Regions from separate parts of the Vibrio gazogenes genome, predicted to be linked through region 2. Evidence: riboswitches for the same ligand, from Rfam matches in the RefSeq annotation. Region 2 holds a riboswitch; the other holds the start of a gene.
The links. Region 2 has a riboswitch for cobalamin ahead of MKS89_RS14600 (TonB-dependent receptor domain-containing protein). Riboswitches for the same ligand answer to the same signal wherever they lie in the genome.
Positions count from the first base shown of each region.

Region 1: another riboswitch for cobalamin. It lies ahead of MKS89_RS20095 (cobalt-precorrin-8 methylmutase); the one in region 2 lies ahead of MKS89_RS14600 (TonB-dependent receptor domain-containing protein).

Region 1 covers NZ_CP092588.1:992,119-995,547, reverse strand. The annotation lists gene MKS89_RS20105 (histidine phosphatase family protein) at 1-108, shown strand, start outside; gene cobA (uroporphyrinogen-III C-methyltransferase) at 122-907, opposite strand; cobalamin riboswitch at 1,228-1,422, shown strand; gene MKS89_RS20095 (cobalt-precorrin-8 methylmutase) at 1,582-2,262, shown strand; gene cbiD (cobalt-precorrin-5B (C(1))-methyltransferase CbiD) at 2,259-3,395, shown strand; gene MKS89_RS20085 (cobalt-precorrin-7 (C(5))-methyltransferase) at 3,392-3,429, shown strand, end outside.
Region 2 covers NZ_CP092587.1:3,288,432-3,291,860, forward strand. The annotation lists gene MKS89_RS14600 (TonB-dependent receptor domain-containing protein) at 1-1,712, opposite strand, end outside; cobalamin riboswitch at 1,753-1,975, opposite strand; gene trmA (tRNA (uridine(54)-C5)-methyltransferase TrmA) at 2,114-3,223, shown strand.

The sequences.
Region 1 (3,429 bases), on a different replicon from region 2:
ACCGGACTGGCGATTGCGAATCAGAGCGTCACACATCTCACCCTCAACCGCTATCAGGGGCAGGCTTATCTGACCGTTAACAATATTGCATGTCCGTTAACGGTTTGAAGGTCGATTGTTCTCACCACGATGACGCCATGAACGCTTCTAACTCACTGATATGGCGACAAGTTGTCTGAAACGAAAGCGTGGTATGTTTTGCCGCAACACCGCCAATGACAATCAATGCGGGAGATTTGATCTGGGCTTGTTCTACACGCTGGGCAATATTGGCAACAGTGCCCGTGACCACTTGCTGATTGTCCCGGCTGGCATAACGAACCACAGCCGCCGGGGTACTGACCGGTTTACCGCCATCCATCAGTTGTTGACAGATATGCTTGATTTGGCTCATGCCCATGAGAATCACCAGCGTTCCGTCCAGTCTGGAAAACTGTGTCCAGTCGAGCGGATCTTTCCCCTGTTGCAAATGGCCGGTGACTACATGAAAAGACGACGCACAGTCACGATGTGTGACCGGAATTCCTGCATAGGCGAGTCCGCCAATCGCTGAACTGATACCGGGAATCACTTCAAATGCAATATCGAATGCGGCCAGTGCTTCGGCTTCTTCGCCGCCGCGGCCGAACACGTAAGGATCACCACCTTTCAGCCGCACCACATTGTGCCCCTGCAACGCAAACTGGATCAGACAGTCATTGATATCATCCTGAGGGATCGGGTGATAATTAGGCAGCTTACCGACATTGATCATTTTGCAGTGGGGTGGTGCTTCTTGCAAAATTTCATCGCTGACCAGACGGTCATAGACGATCACTTCTGCCTGACGGATACAGTAAAGTGCTTTCACGGTCAGCAATGTCGGATCGCCCGGACCGGCACCTACCAACCATACTTTGCCTTTCATCGTCTTACCTCATGTTGATTCATTGGTCGGAGTGACCGTTACGCTGATTAAACGATTCGTTTATTGAGCATTTCGCTTATTGAACACTTCGCTTATTGAACACTGCCCGTCAGAAAAGATCGTTGATCCAGAAGGGGGTTATATGCCAGCAATGAATATTTTTTGGGAAGGTGATGGACTGCTGAGGAATCAGCATTGCTTTGGTTATGTGACGATAAATTGATGATTATCAATGTAATCTGGCGTTGTTATGTCAGGGTGTTGATACGAATAAACATCATTGCTTTGATGCGAATCCGTTATCCAACACCTCTTAACATGATGCTTTGCAAGCGTTTGATATGAATGAATCGCAACATATTGAGGTGACTTGGAGACGGCCGGAAGTGAGGTGAAATTCCTCCACAGCCCCCGCTACTGTAATGCTGACGACCTGATTAAACCACTGTGCAAACGGGAAGGGATCAGGAAGGTTGACGCGAAGTCAGAAGACGAGTCAAAGCAATTCCGTAACTCCTTCGGTGGGAAGCGAGTAAGGTGCAGTTTCCAAATCGTCGATTTGGGGGCGGTTGCTTTATACCCGCAATTCACCAGTAAAACAGAGCTTGGTTCAACCGGTCTGGTTAAATCTTGCTCAGTGAAACCTTTTTTGTAAAACAGGTGATTGGTGGGATATGAAAGCGAAGCAAAATCAAAACATGACAACAGGGCCGCAAGCGCCGTCATTTATTCAGCAACCTCAGCAAATCGAATCGACCAGTTTCGAGATCATTGATCAAATCATCCAGACTGACTTTCCGACCTATCGTTTCCGCCATCCGCTTGAGCAAAAAATCATTACCCGGGCGATCCACACCACCGCCGATTTTGACTGGCTGGAGATCTTAAAATTCTCGCCAACGGTTCTGACCGGGCTGCAAGCTCAGATTGCGGCTGGGTGTGTGTTTTATACCGACACCACCATGGTGCTCGCCGGGATGAATAAATCACTGCTCCGTCAATTCGGCTGTGAAGTGCGCTGTTATATTGCCGATCCGGATGTCGCTGCGATAGCGAAAGCACAGGGTAAAACCCGGTCGATGGTTGCGGTAGAAAAGGCGTTGGCTGAAAGCGACGATGCGGTGTTTGTTTTCGGCAACGCCCCGACGGCACTGTTTCAATTATTGCAAAGTGCCGGAGCAAAGCGGCCTGTCACCATCGGCGTTCCGGTGGGGTTTGTCGGTGCGGCTGAATCAAAACAAGCCCTGTATGACAGTGATTTCCCTTTTATTACTGCGCTGGGGCGCAAAGGCGGCAGTAATGTTGCCGCCGCGATTGTTAACGCGGTGCTGTATGACATGCAGGAGGGACGATGACTGAACCGACGGCTCAGGATCTGGTCTGGCATCGCGGTAAAGCATATCGCAAAGGCTATACCACCGGCTCGTGTGCGACTGCGGCTGCGAAAGTCGCGGCACTGATGCTGCTGCGTCAACAATGTATTGATCAAGTCTCGATTGTGACACCGTCCGGTGTTCCACTGCATCTGAGTGTTGAAGCTGCGACTGTCGCGCAGTCTCAGGCTGTCGCTGCGATTCGCAAAGATGGCGGGGATGATGTCGATGCGACGCATGGCATGTTGATTTTTGCCCGGGTGACACGCAATTCCGGCACATCGATTGATATTACGGGAGGCGAAGGCATCGGCATCGTCACACGTCAGGGCGTTGGTTTGCCGGTCGGTGCAGCGGCCATCAATAAAACCCCGCGCCATACGATTGAACAAGCGGTGCGTGAGGTTATCGGGCCGAACCAAGGCGTCACGGTTGAGATTTTCGCACCGGAAGGTATTGAGCGAGCCAAACAAACCTACAATGCCAAGCTGGGCATTGAAAATGGGATTTCGATTATCGGCACAACCGGCATTGTGACGCCAATGTCTGAAGAGAGCTGGAAACGCTCGTTAGCCATTGAACTGGAACAGAAAAAAGCCCAAGGTCACCGCCGGGTCATTCTCGTCCCGGGCAACCATGGCGAACGGTTTGTGCGTCAACAGTTGCATCTGAATCACGAGATGGTCGTCACCATGAGTAATTTTGTCGGCTACATGTTGCAAGAGGCCTGTCGTCTTGAGTTCGAGCAGGTTCTATTAGTCGGGCATATCGGCAAGCTGATTAAGATTGCTGCCGGGGTTTTTCATACCCATTCGCATGTTGCCGATGCGCGTCTGGAAACGCTGGTTACCCATTTGGCATTGCTGGGGGCACCGAATGCATTGCTGCAACAAGTTTATGCTTGCCTGACCACAGAAGAAGCACTGGTACTGATTGAACAGCATGGCTATCAGGCCGTTTATACCGCGCTGGCGCAGCGGATCTGTACACGGGTTGCGGACATGCTGCGTTATGCCAGTCACCCGTTTTGTTGCGATGTAGTGCTGTTTTCTTATGACAATCAGATCTTAGGCTGTCATCGTCCGATTGACACAATTTTGGAGGATTACCAATGATTTATGTGGTTGGTCTCGGCCCCGGTAAAGATGA
Region 2 (3,429 bases):
TTATCGAACATATAAGAAGTTGCCAAATCAACTAAACCATATCCTCCTAGGACTTTTTGGTTTCTTGTATCTTCGTATCTTTTCCCTTGAAATAAATAACTCAACTTAACTTGCCATGCTCCATATAGATATTCAGTATCCCATTTGACACTATGTCTTGCTCTACGTCTGAGCTGCTTATCTGTTGAACTATTTTTAGCATCCAGAAAATCGTATACGACGGTGTGATACAAACTCCCTGTTTCAAATTTTGAGACAAACTCCATCCCTTGTATATCGACTCTATCCACATTTTCATTTGAGAGACTATCGATCATATCTTTCACGCGGCTTCGATAGGCTGCCAGACGAAGCTCCGCCCCATAATAAGTCCCTTCAAATGCTAATTCACTCGTCTTTGTTTTTTCAGGAACAAGAGATGGATTCCCGGAGTAGCAACCACCGGATCCAAAACATTGGGTCGGCCAATAAAGTTGATTAAAGGTTGGCGCTTTAAAGGATTCCCCATAACTCATCGTAATACGCAGATCATCCGATAAACGATATGCCGAGGCAATTTGGTTAGTCGTTACATAACCGTAAGCACTATTTTTATCCCGTCTAATATTTCCTTCAGCAGAAAAGTCTCCTAAAGATAAATATCCGCCAAGATAGCCAGCAGTATTTCTTCGTTTATCACTGAGGTACTCAATCGAACCATTGTCAACACGATCACGATACCAGTCGAAACCACCAGTAACGACAAGCACTTGATTTAACTTATATCGATTATCCCATGAAAATGAGTCTCGGTTGGTACTAATCGTATTTGGTGTTGCTCCTTGCCCATGGAATTCAGCCGAATCCTGATTCGTTGCTACCGTCAAGTGACTTTGATAACTAGGATCTACTTTATACTCTGTAATCAAGCCGACATTATATAAATCACTATCTGTCTGATCAGCTCCATTCGATGATTGTCCATAATCATAATCTGAGTTTTTACGCTGGTAATACCCATTCAATTTTAGGGTTAATGAGTCTGATAGTTTTCTCCCCACATCAGCCAATATATATTGTGAGAGAACCCCATCATTATCTGAATCATGAATATTTGGACTATTCGTCTTTACATCAAAACCATCATTCTGTTGATGAGTTACAGACATGTTTAACCAACTAACATCATCCGCCACAGAAAAATAAGCATTTGTATCAAAGTATTTATTACTTCCTACCGATGCTGATACGCCTGAACGGTTGCTCGGCGATGCTGTTGTAATCAGATTAACAACACCACTGACTGCATCGGAGCCATAAACGGCAGCTCGAGGGCCTCGAAGTACCTCTATCCTCTCAATACCTTTCAGTGGAATTGCAGATAGATCTGTTGATCCAGAGGTGGCACTACCGATCCTAATACCATTTAAAAGGAACAAGGTATTACTAGATGAACGTCCTTGTAAATAAAGTTCAGCGCTTTGCCCAAGCCCTCCTTGATTTGCAATCTGGACACCAGGTAGATGTTTTAGTACATCTACCAACGATGTTGCTTGAATAGCATTAATATCTTGTTTAGTAATAACTTCTACTGGTTCAATAGTTTCTTTTATTTTTTGCTCAAACCGATTCGCTGTCACCACCATCGTGTCAGCATTTGAACTGTCTGCATAAGAATAGAAAGCACAAGGGAGCTGCGATACCACTGCTATCGCTAAAACTGTTTTTTTCATTTTTATATCCTGAATTCGCGTTAATCTGACTGGGATACCTGTCTTCTCCCAGTTGCTGGCAGGTCTTCGGACTTAAGAATATGATTACCCTGAGATAACCGCCAAAATCTCGACTTCCCACACATCTGGTGCAGTGTCTTTTGAGATCTTGTCTTCTATTTACCGCTGCGCGTCAGTTCTGGATTTTCACCAGATTCCCTTTTCAACACCCCAGCAAATGCATACTCGTTGTCACTGGGGGTACCAACTGGCACGATAGTATTGGCCTACCTAACCCTTGTCCAGATGATATTTACGGTATGTATGAAAAAAATTCTTGCGGATCGGCGAACAGACTGGACATCATGATGGAATCGAATAAAATCTGCGCTCTTTAACTGTTCGCTCTGTAAGGTAATACGATGGCTACTCTTGATGTAAATCCCGAACGCTACCAGAATCAACTAAAAGAGAAAGTCACTCGGCTTACTGAGATGTTCTCTGAATTTCAAATGCCAGAACTGACCGTGTTTGAATCACCGGAACAACACTATCGGATGCGTGCGGAGTTTCGTGTCTGGCATGAAGGGAATGACCTCTACTACATCATGTTCGATCAGGAAACTCGCCAGAAATATCGGGTCGATCAGTTTCCGGCAGCAAGCCAACTGATCAATCAACTGATGCCAGCTTTGCTCGAACAGATTCGTGATAACGATATCCTGCGCCATAAGCTGTTTCAGGTTGATTTTTTATCATCACTCAGCGGCGAAATTCTTGTCTCACTACTCTACCATCGTCAGATTGACGAACAGTGGCAGCAAGCCGCACAAACCTTGAAAGAGACATTACGTCAACAAGGGTTCAACCTGAATTTAATTGGCCGGGCGCGAAAAATAAAGATGGTCTTAGATCGCGATTACGTGGTTGAAAAACTGTCCGTCCATGGTCAAACCTACACCTACCAGCAAGTTGAAAACAGTTTCACTCAGCCCAACGGACGTATTGCGGAAAAAATGTTGGCGTGGGCGGTTGACTGCACCCGTGACAGTCAGGGCGATCTGTTAGAACTCTACTGCGGGAATGGCAATTTCTCTCTCGCTCTGGCGCAAAATTTCAACCGTGTGCTGGCAACAGAACTGGCGAAACCTTCGGTCGACTCTGCGCAATACAATATTGCTGCCAACCATATCGATAATGTACAAATCATCCGGATGTCCGCGGAAGAATTTACTCAAGCTATGGAAGGAAAGCGTGAGTTCCGCCGCCTGAAAGATGCTGGCGTTGATCTCAGTAGCTACCAATGCAACACGATTTTTGTCGATCCACCGCGCTCAGGTATGGATATCGATACTTGTAAGATGGTGCAGAAATATCCTCGAATTCTTTATATTTCTTGTAACCCGGAAACCCTCAAGGAAAATCTGGCCGTTCTGAGTGAAACGCACCGCATTACTCGCTTCGCGCTGTTCGACCAGTTCCCCTACACCCACCATATGGAAGCAGGTGTGATGTTAGAGCGCATTAAATAAGGACTTAAAGGATTTTTTGTTATGGTAAGAATCGCCTATGGTACGGCTTGGGGTACGGGAAGGTTTTAACTCTCTGTATCCCGCTAACTATTAAACATAAGGTTTTAATGGACTTAAGGGAATGTACAGATATAACCAGTACTGAATGCATACTTACTAATAGCAAAAAATATAAAAAGAGGCAGCTACATGCTGCCTCTTATCTA